Regions from separate parts of the [Rhizobium] kunmingense genome, predicted to be linked through region 2. Evidence: predicted binding sites of a transcription regulator. Region 2 holds the regulator's gene; each other region holds the start of a gene.

Region 1 (3,274 bases), 270 kb from region 2:
GTCATCATCTTCACCTTCAACCGCGCCGGATTGAAGATGGAGGCGTAATAGGTGCGCCAGAGATCGTCCATATCGTCCTTCGCCTTTGGCCTTTCCGCCGGATCGTCGCTCACCCTCAGCATCTCGCCATCCCAGGCTGCCGATCCCTTCGGCGTCAGAATGACCCAGTCCATGTCGGTGAACCGCCGCTGGAAGAAGGGCGCGACGCGGGAGATGATGAAATGATCCGGCTCGAACCAGGCGACGAACCGCCGCCGCCCCACCTCGCCTTGCGGCACTGGCAGCTCCTTGAAGCGAACGAAAGCCGTCATCTTGTGGTAATCCCGCCCCACCGACTTCGCCATCCGCCGCGCGGCGACAATATCCGGATGGGTCAGCATCTGCAGCACGCGGCCATGTGAGTGGAAGGCGTGGAACAGGATACGATAGAGAAGCGCAAACCGCGTCGGATCGGAATGGCAGAGCACCGCCTCCGCCAATCGGAGGAACGATTGCGGCACAGTGATCTTGGGCGGCGGGTCGGCCGGTTCCGGCAGACGGTTGTCGTCGAAACCGAACAGGCCATCGGCATCGTCCATCGTTCGCCACTCGATGAACTGCGGCGCAATGCCCGCCGACATGAAGCCGCGCGCGGCATCCCGCCATTCGGCAAGCTCGCCCCGCCCCCGCAGGGAATAGCGAAACATCATAGCAGCGACAATTGCTCCGGCTTCGGTTGAAACATGGCCCTGAGATCGGACCGGTCGACGAGCCGGTGCGGCGTCCAGCCCTCGCAGACGATGAACGGCTGCACCTTCCTGAGCGACACACAGAGCCGCTTCAGGTCGTCGAGCCTGAGCTTGCGAAAGCGCCGCGACGAAAGAATGCCCTTCACCGTCTTGGTACCGAAGCCCGGCACGCGCAAAAGCATTTCCCGCTCCGCCCGGTTGACATCGACCGGGAACCGCTCGCGATGGGACAGTGCCCAGGCGAGCTTCGGATCGAGGTCGAGATCGAGCATGCCGCCCGCCTGCCCCGCCGTGATCTCGCCGATATCGAACCCGTAGAACCGGTAGAGCCAGTCGGCCTGGTAAAGCCGGTGCTCGCGCATCAAGGGCGGCTTGATCAGCGGCAGCGTCTTCGACGAATCGGGGATCGGGCTAAAGGCGGAGTAATAGACCCGCTTCAGACCATAGCTGCCATAAAGGCGCGCACTCGTGCCAAGGATCGTGGCATCGTCCGCGCCATCCGCCCCGACGATCATCTGCGTGCTCTGCCCCGCCGGCGCGAACCGCTTGCGACGCTTCGTCTGCAACGTCGGCTCGGCCATTTCCTCGATCTTGAGCCGCAGGTTGCCCATCGAACGGCGGATATTCTCCGGCTGCTTTTCCGGCGCGAATTTTCCGATGCCGGCATCGGTCGGCAGCTCGATGTTGATCGACAGCCGGTCGGCATAAAGCCCCGCCTCCTCGATCAGATGCGCCGACGCCTCGGGGATCGACTTCAGATGGATATAGCCGCGGAAATCATGCACCGTTCGCAGTTCGCGGGCGACCCGCACCATTTCCTCCATCGTATGGTCGGAAGACCGGATGATTCCGGACGACAGGAACAGGCCCTCGATATAATTGCGCCTGTAGAATTCGAGCGTCAGCCAGATCACCTCGTCGGGCGTGAAACGTGCCCTTTCGACATTGCTGGACGAGCGATTGATGCAATAGGCGCAATCGTAGATGCAGAAATTGGTGAGCAGGATTTTCAGAAGCGAGATGCAGCGGCCATCCGGCGCATAGGCGTGGCAGATGCCGGACCCTTCCGTCGACCCCAGACCGCCGCTTGCTGACGAATCGCGCTTCACCGTCCCGCTGGAAGCGCAGGAAGCGTCATACTTGGCGGCGTCCGACAGGATCGCCAATCGTTGTTTCAGCGACTTCTTCATTATGTTTGTTCTATATATGTTCTCATTTTGCCGGTCAAGCGATTGACAAATGGGCGCGGTTCACATCAGATAGGGGAAGCGGGAGATATGACGGATTTTCGCACTTTGCCTTGGAAGGCATCTCGAAATTCCGCTATTCTGACCTATATTTTGACGTTGAGATGGTTCCGAAGTTCACGCTCCGGAACCTGTTTCTTTTTGTGTTCGCGGGCACCGCGGACATGCCCTTAAGGACAAGAAAATGGTTGAAAAGGTACCGATGACGCAGAACGGCTTTGTCCAGTTGCAGGAAGAACTGCGCTGGAGGCAGCAGGAAGAGCGTCCCCGTATCATCGAAGCGATCGCGGAAGCGCGCGCCCATGGCGACCTTTCGGAAAACGCCGAATACCATGCCGCCAAGGAAGCGCAGAGCCACAATGAAGGCCGCATCACCGAACTGGAAGATTTCACCGCCCGTGCGGAAGTGATCGACTTGTCGAAGATGTCCGGCGCCAAGATCAAGTTCGGCGCCACCGTCAAGCTGGTCGACGAAGACACCGACGAAGAAAAGACCTACCAGATCGTCGGCGATCAGGAAGCCGACGTGAAGGCCGGCCGCATTTCCATCTCGTCGCCGATCGCCCGCGCCATGATCGGCAAGGAAGCCGGCGATTCGATCGAGGTCGTGGCGCCCGGCGGCTCCAAGGGCTACGAAATCCTCTCCGTTTCCTGGGGCTGATCGCCGTGGCCGAGGGCCGACACACCAGCACCACGCAGGACACCATCGTCGATATCAGTGACGTCGAAGTCATCGCCCCGAATTTCAAGCGGCGGCTTTCCGGCGTCACGTCGACGATCATCCAGCTCGTGCCGGTCCAGCGCCGTCTGGGAACGAAGATTGCAGCACTCGGGCCGGGCCTGCCCGCCGATATTCCGCATATCCGCTTCCGCGACCTTGCCTGCCTCTGGCATCCGCCCCGGGGAGGCAAGGCGCGCGTCTGGCATGCCCGTCGAAACGTTGAAATGCTGCCGGCAATTTTCATGCGCGACGTGCTGCGCATGCCGCTGAAGATCGTCTTCACCTCGGCGTCGCAGCGAAAACATTCACGCTGGACAAAGTGGCTGATTTCGAAAATGGACGCGGTCATCGCCACCAGCGCCAGGACATCCGCCTATCTCGACGTCGAAAACACCGTGATCATGCACGGAATCGACACCGAACGCTTCTCGCCGCCGGCCGACAGGGCGGAGGCCAAGCGCGCCCTTGGCCTCGATCCGGCGCAGAAATTTGCCGGCTGCTTCGGCCGCGTCCGCCATCAGAAGGGTACCGATCTTTTCGTCGACACGATGATTGCCCTCCTGCCCGCTCGCCCCGAT
Region 2 (3,274 bases):
ACTGATGGCGAAGGGACTGGAATGGGTGATCGCGATCGCGCACACGGTTGCCGGTTGGCGCGGCGATGCCCTGGTCGGCCAGCAGCAGGCGTTGTTTCTGCCGCTCGGCGTGGCCGGCATGTTGTTGCTGGCCTTGCTGCGGACCCGCCTTCGGCTCGCAGGCGTGCCGTTTCTGATCGCCGCCTTGGTGCTGTTTGTTCAGGGCGGCTCACATGCCGGATCCACCCTTCTCGTCTCGGAGGACGGTACACTCATTGCCTATCGCGACCGGAGCCTTGTGACGGTCAATCGCACCCGCCCATCCGCCTTCGTCTTCGACCAGTGGACGAGGGCCCTTGGTCTGCCTGAGCCGATCAAGCCTGTCATGCTCGACCCGGCTGCCGCGTTGCAAACGGTTCACCCTTCGCCATCTCCGACTGTTGCCCCTGAAGGGGCGGGCGACGAGAGGTTGGCGGACGATCTCGTGGCGGCTGCGCGCCGGCGCATGGCTTCCTTGACGGCTCCTCGTTTCTCCTGCGAGGCCAAGGCCTGGTGCGGCCTGCGCATCGGTGAGGACCGCGTTCGCGACAACGCCGGAGGTCTGCGCGAGCCGAATGCGTCGGACCAGAAGTCCGGACCGGAGGAAGGGATGCTCGTGATTGCGCTCGACGATGGCCGTTATGTCGGTGCGGCCTGTGATGTGGCTGATCTTGTCATCGCTCCCAGGGCGCGTTTCGATCAATGCCGATCCGGTACCCTGCTTCTTTCAGGCGCCACGCTCAGGAAAACCGGTGCGTTGGAAATCGCGCTGCCGGACCGCGCTCATGGCATCGATGATCACCGGAACTGGAAAATCACGCCGTCATTTGCCGGCACGCAACGACCGTGGGCCATACATCGCCAGTATGACTGGCGAGGGAACCGATATGACCCGAGCCTGCCCGGATGGCTTGCAGCCGCCATCGAGGCAAACGGTTTTGCCACGCAGCCATCGAGCGCCGGCGCAGCAACGAATGACGCAACCGGACGCGCAGGCGGCGTGCCCATAACAAATACGGCCATGTCACCGTCTGGTGATGCTGCGGAGACCAGTCAGCCCGGTCTCAGTGATAGCGGCGAATAAGGCCGACCAGCTTGCCCTGCACCTTGACGCGATCGGGCGGGAAGATGCGGGTCTCATAGGCCGGGTTTGCCGCTTCGAGCGCGATCGATGCCCCCTTGCGGCGGAAACGCTTCAACGTCGCTTCCTCGTCATCGACGAGTGCCACGACGATGTCGCCTGGATTGGCGGTGCTGCCGTTGCGAATGATCACGGTATCGCCGTCGAGAATGCCGGCCTCGATCATAGAGTCGCCCTTGACCTCGAGCGCGTAATGTTCGCCGGTGCCGATCATCTCGATCGGAACGGAAACATTGTGGGTGTTGTTCTGGATTGCCGAGATCGGTACGCCGGCGGCGATGCGGCCCATGACCGGAACGCTTGCGGAGGTGGCATCCTCAAGCGGCGCGGATCGAGCAGGTGCTGCGGGCTCGACCGGACGCTTGCCGAGGCTTCCCTCTATGACGCTCGGGGAGAAGCCGCGCTTCGGCTGCAGGCTTGGCACATAGGCTTCCGGCAGCTTGATGACTTCGAGCGCGCGCGCCCTGTTCGGCAGGCGGCGAATGAAGCCGCGTTCTTCCAGCGCCGTGATCAGGCGGTGAATACCCGACTTGGATGCGAGGTCGAGCGCATCCTTCATTTCATCGAAGGAAGGCGGTACGCCGGACTCCTTCATCCGCTCGTGGATGAAAAGAAGCAGTTCCTGTTGCTTGCGAGTCAGCATGGATGCGCACCTTCGGATTTTGAAACAAATGCAGAACGGACACTATATGTTCCATATGTGTTCCGCAAGTCCTTAAATTTGGGTGGAGATTTCATAACTTTCTGAAATGGCAGATCCATTTGTCCGCTTAAAGGGACTTGCGCTTGTCGGTTGTCTGACCAATCTAGCTTCCAGCTAACAAATGTCTGGGGGACATGCGTGACTGCGAAGAAAATCGATCATCTCGTATTGCCGGTCTGCGATCTAGCTGCGGCGCGCGGCCGGTTGTCGGCGCTGGGCTTTACGGTGGCGCCCGATGCCCTGCATCCGTTCGGGACGTCTAACGCCTGTGTCTTCCTCGATGACGGCATCTATCTGGAGCCGCTGGCGCTGGCGGACCGGCGCAAGGCGGGTGCAGCTGCCAAGCGCGGCAATGTTTTCGTGGCGCGTGATGTCGCATTCAGGGGGAAGCGTGGGAGGCAGGGGCTTTCGGCGCTGGTCGTGGCCAGTGATGATGCCGAGGCTGATGATCAACGCTTTGTCGCAGCCGGAGTATCGGCGGGCGAGGTGCTGGAATTTTCGCGCGTCATAAAGTCTCCGGATGGTGATGAGGCGGAGGGCCGCTTCAGGCTCGCCTTTGCGGCGGATGCTGCGGCTCCGGATTTCTTTGCCTTCGCCTGTCAGCGTGTGGTTTCATTCCCTCAGGATATGGGCAACTTACGCATCCATGCGAATTCGGTAACCGGCCTCAAGGAGGTGGTGCTCGCGGCGCGCGATCCCTCATCCTCTGTGCCGCTGCTTGTCCAGGTGCTTGGCGCGGAGGCGGAAGAAACCGAGGCGGGTCTGGTGTTTGCTGCCGAGAATGGCCGCGTCCGGGTTCTCGGTGAAGGGCAGCTCGACCATGAATTCGGCTTGCAATTCGATCCGTCGGCTGCGGGGTTTTATGGCAAGGTTCTGATTTTTCGCTCCGCCGATCTGGCCGTGACAGAGATCATCCTTGCTGCTAATGACGTCGCATTCATCCGCCGGGATGGCCGTGTGCTCGTGCAGCCGGCAGCCGGGCAGGGCGTCATGTTCGGCTTCGAGGAATAGACAATGGCAGTTTCCCCCAAATCAGAAGTTTCCGTCGGCGAGGGCACGAAGAAGGTCGTCTTTTCCAATGCCGGACGATTGTCGCTGATTGCGGGGCCCTGCCAGATGGAAAGCCGCGAGCATGCCTTCATGATCGCCGGAACGCTTGTCGAACTTTGCGACAAGCTCGGTGTCGGCCTCGTCTACAAATCCTCCTTCGACAAGGCGAACCGCACGTCGATCGCTGGCAAGCGCGGCATCGGGCTTGAGAATGCGATGGAAATCTTCGCCGACCTCAAGAAGGAATTCGGATTTCCGGTGCTGACCGACATCCACACCGAGGAACAGTGCAGCATCGTTGCCGAGACGGTCGATATTCTGCAGATCCCTGCCTTCCTGTCGCGCCAGACGGATCTGCTCGT
Region 3 (3,274 bases), on a different contig from region 2:
GGCCTGATGATGGGAAAGATGAGCCTGTCACAAAGCTGGACCTCGCACGTTTTTACGAGTCTGTCGGTCCATGGCTCATTGACCACATCAGGGGCCGCCCGTGCTCGATCATCCGGACCCCTGATGGCATCGACGGCGAACAGTTCTTCCAGCGACACGCGATGAAGGGGACTTCGAACCTCGTAGAACAGATAACGGTTTCCGGAGACAAGCAGCCATATCTTCAGATCGACCGCGTGGAGGGATTGGCGGCCATCGCGCAGCTCGGCGGTGTGGAACTCCACCCGTGGAACTGCGAGCCCGATCAGCCGGAAGTTCCAGGGCGGCTCGTGTTCGACCTCGATCCGGCGCCGGACGTGGATTTCACCGCAGTCATCGAAGCGGCCCGCGAGATCCGGGATCGGCTCGAGGAACTCGGCCTTGTCAGCTTCTGCAAGACGACAGGTGGCAAGGGCCTGCATGTGGTAACGCCCCTTGCGGTTTCGAAAGGTCGTAAACTGAGCTGGGTCGAGGCAAAGGGGTTCGCGCACGATGTCTGCGAAGACATGGCTCGGGATCATCCGGACCTCTACCTGATCAAGATGTCCAAAGCTCAGCGCGGGGGCAGGATTTTCCTGGACTACCTGCGCAATGACCGAACATCGACGGCGGTCGCGCCATTGTCGCCGCGGGCCCGCCCCGGGGCCACGGTCTCCATGCCGCTCAACTGGACACAGGTGAAATCCAGCCTGGATCCCAGAAGGTTGACGATGAGGTCGGTCCCCAAGCTGCTGAAAGACACCACGGCATGGCAAGACTACTGCGACAGCCAGCGGCCGCTCGAACAAGCGATCAAGCGGCTTGAAAGGCAGCGAAAGAGGGCTGCCTGACCAGGAATGGCGATTGAGGGTAGGACCGGCGTGATGCAGATGCTTCATGAGCGGGCGCGGAAGCGGCCATAAGCCGCCTCCCCCTCCGGATCAGGCGATTCCGGCTCCACCCGTCACGCCGTAGACTTCGCCAGTGATGTAGCTCCCCTCCTGGCTGGCCAGGAGGACATAGACCGGGGCGATCTCGACTGGCTGGCCCGGTCGGCCAAACTTGCTCTGTTCGCCGAACTTCGTGACCTTCTCCTGGGGCTGGCCACCGGACGACTGAAGAACTGTCCAGAATGGGCCGGGTGCAACGACGTTGGCCCGGATGCCTTTCTCGATCAACTGTGCCGCCAGCGCCTTCGTATAGGCGACGATCCCGGCCTTCGTTGTCGCGTAGTCGAGGAGGATGGCCGACGGATCGTAGGCCTGCACGGATGCCGTGGTGATGACGGAGGCGCCTGCAGGCAGATGCTTTACCGCTGCCTGCGTGATCCAGTGCATTGCATAAAGGTTTGTCTTGAGGGTCTTATCGAAATCCTCTGACGTGACCCTCGAAACATCCTCACGGAACTGCTGACGTCCGGCGTTGATGACGAGGATATCCAATCCACCAAGCGACGTTACGGCTTTGTCCACCAGCTTACGGCACCAGTCCTCATTCTTGATGTCGCCAGGCAATGCCACCGCCTTTCGACCCTCGGCCTCGATGAGATCGATGACCTCTCGGGCGTCAGCTTCCTCGCTCTCGAGATAGGAGATCGCGACATCGGCGCCTTCGCGGGCATACGCGATCGCCGCTGCTCGGCCGATCCCGCTGTCTCCGCCTGTGATCAGCGCCTTTCTGCCGACTAGCTTGCCGGAGCCCTTGTAGCTCGTCTCGCCATGATCCGCCTTCGGATCCATCTGACCTGCGATGCCGGGGACCGGCTGAGGCTGCTCCGGAAACGGGGGCTTCGGGAACTGGTGGCGCGGGTCCTGCATGGTCAGGCGGTCGGTCATATGGGCTCCTTCTTCTGCTGTTTCCCGCTTTCGCTGTGCGCTGTGAAAGCGGTTCAGGTTGCCCAACGAGCAACAGGGATGCTCGTTCCATTTGTCTGGCCTGTCGTGGCCCATCCGCGCCTGGGCTCATAGGGTTAGGTCGCAGCGACTGCGACGTCTCCGAACCGGCTCCCAGACCCAGCCGTCGCCGGGTTTTGAACTGAGGACCTGTTGTCACCGACGCTTCGGCCCCGAGAGGACATAAATCTGCATTCTTGCAAATTCGGGCTCTTGACCGCTAGAGGCGGGCATATTTCTGTTCATTTTATGTTCCAACGAACTCTCTCGAGGCGTAATGCGGCCTGCTAGGCAATGGAACGACGAATGATCGATCAGTCGACGATAAAATTTCTATCGGAAGCTTCCAGCGATCATGATGCCGATTGGCTGACCGACAACAAAGCGTCCATTGAGTGCGCGCGGCGCAACTTGATGGAGTTTACATCGCAACTGATTGCGAGCGCCGGATCGATAGATCCTCGTATCGCCGAAGCTAACCCCGAACCACGAAAATGTTTGGCGAGAGTGCCGATTTCGAAGGGCGTGGGATTGATTGCTTTGCGCGTGTCATTATCGAAAAACGCTGCTGCAACTTACTTCATGCAGATTTCGCCCTCGCGTTCTTATAGCGGAGGGGGAGCATTGCTTCCGCCCCCACGTCTTGCGCGCATTTTACGGCAGACGATCGCGAGCCATACCGGCAAATGGCGAGGCATCGTGGAAGGTCCGCTATTTCAGAAATATTTCCCGAATGGTCTGACGGGCGGGCACTACGCCGGTGGCAAGGGTTATGTGAAAAACCATGATGCGCTCGATTTCTTCAATCTTAGGAATTTTGGCGCATGTTGCAGTATCTCAGACGAGATGTTGATGTCTCCCAATCTGGTGAAGGAAACCGTAAAATCCTTCGCAGCCGCCCGTGCCTTGGTCGACTATATCAATCGTGCGACGATGCGGGTTCCGGAGGCCGGCTAACTAATGGCTCCTACACGCCTGCTCATCCATCTGAAGCCCCTAAATTTTAGCAGTCTGTTAGCGACACGAACTATCAGTCCTTCTGCTCGCGAGCGCTTATTCGGTAAGGACCCGCTCGCTCGTTCATGACGAAAGACTTCCATGTGAGGGTTATCTCGCCGCGTGCCAGCAATTCATCTACCGCTTCATGGACGGTTGGCATGAATTTACGCCATTCAAGCGGGACGTTGTGATCCTTCGCAAGCCTGCGCGCTACTTCGCTCGGACACGTTGTGCCACCACGTCGATTTGCAACAAAAGCTAAAATTGTCGATTCAGTTTGATCGATCATTGGCGGCGGCTCGGATCCAAAGCACAAAAAAGCCCGCCGACAGCGGGCTGATTTGTGGGCACGCGCGCTTACGCGC

The links. Region 2 encodes LexA, which represses DNA repair genes until DNA is damaged. Its sites were predicted from a motif close to TGTTCNNNNTGTGTTCNG; they were not measured.
Region 1: a site for LexA is predicted at 1,925-1,942, ahead of AC0JZ4_RS12275 (putative DNA modification/repair radical SAM protein). Genes of this name have one in related genera too.
Region 3: a site for LexA is predicted at 2,150-2,167, ahead of AC0JZ4_RS24910 (DUF2461 family protein). Genes of this name have one in related genera too.

Annotation. Positions count from the first base shown of each region.
Region 1 covers NZ_CDRNXG010000001.1:2,564,500-2,567,773, reverse strand. The annotation lists gene AC0JZ4_RS12280 (UdgX family uracil-DNA binding protein) at 1-686, opposite strand, end outside; gene AC0JZ4_RS12275 (putative DNA modification/repair radical SAM protein) at 686-1,918, opposite strand; gene greA (transcription elongation factor GreA) at 2,160-2,636, shown strand; gene AC0JZ4_RS12265 (glycosyltransferase family 4 protein) at 2,681-3,274, shown strand, end outside.
Region 2 covers NZ_CDRNXG010000001.1:2,833,817-2,837,090, forward strand. The annotation lists gene AC0JZ4_RS13670 (ComEC/Rec2 family competence protein) at 1-1,102, shown strand, start outside; gene lexA (transcriptional repressor LexA) at 1,083-1,802, opposite strand; gene AC0JZ4_RS13680 (VOC family protein) at 2,001-2,873, shown strand; gene kdsA (3-deoxy-8-phosphooctulonate synthase) at 2,877-3,274, shown strand, end outside.
Region 3 covers NZ_CDRNXG010000003.1:144,753-148,026, reverse strand. The annotation lists gene ligD (DNA ligase D) at 1-869, shown strand, start outside; gene AC0JZ4_RS24915 (SDR family oxidoreductase) at 960-1,853, opposite strand; gene AC0JZ4_RS24910 (DUF2461 family protein) at 2,217-2,867, shown strand; gene AC0JZ4_RS24905 (DUF3253 domain-containing protein) at 2,941-3,198, opposite strand; gene AC0JZ4_RS24900 (CsbD family protein) at 3,267-3,274, opposite strand, start outside.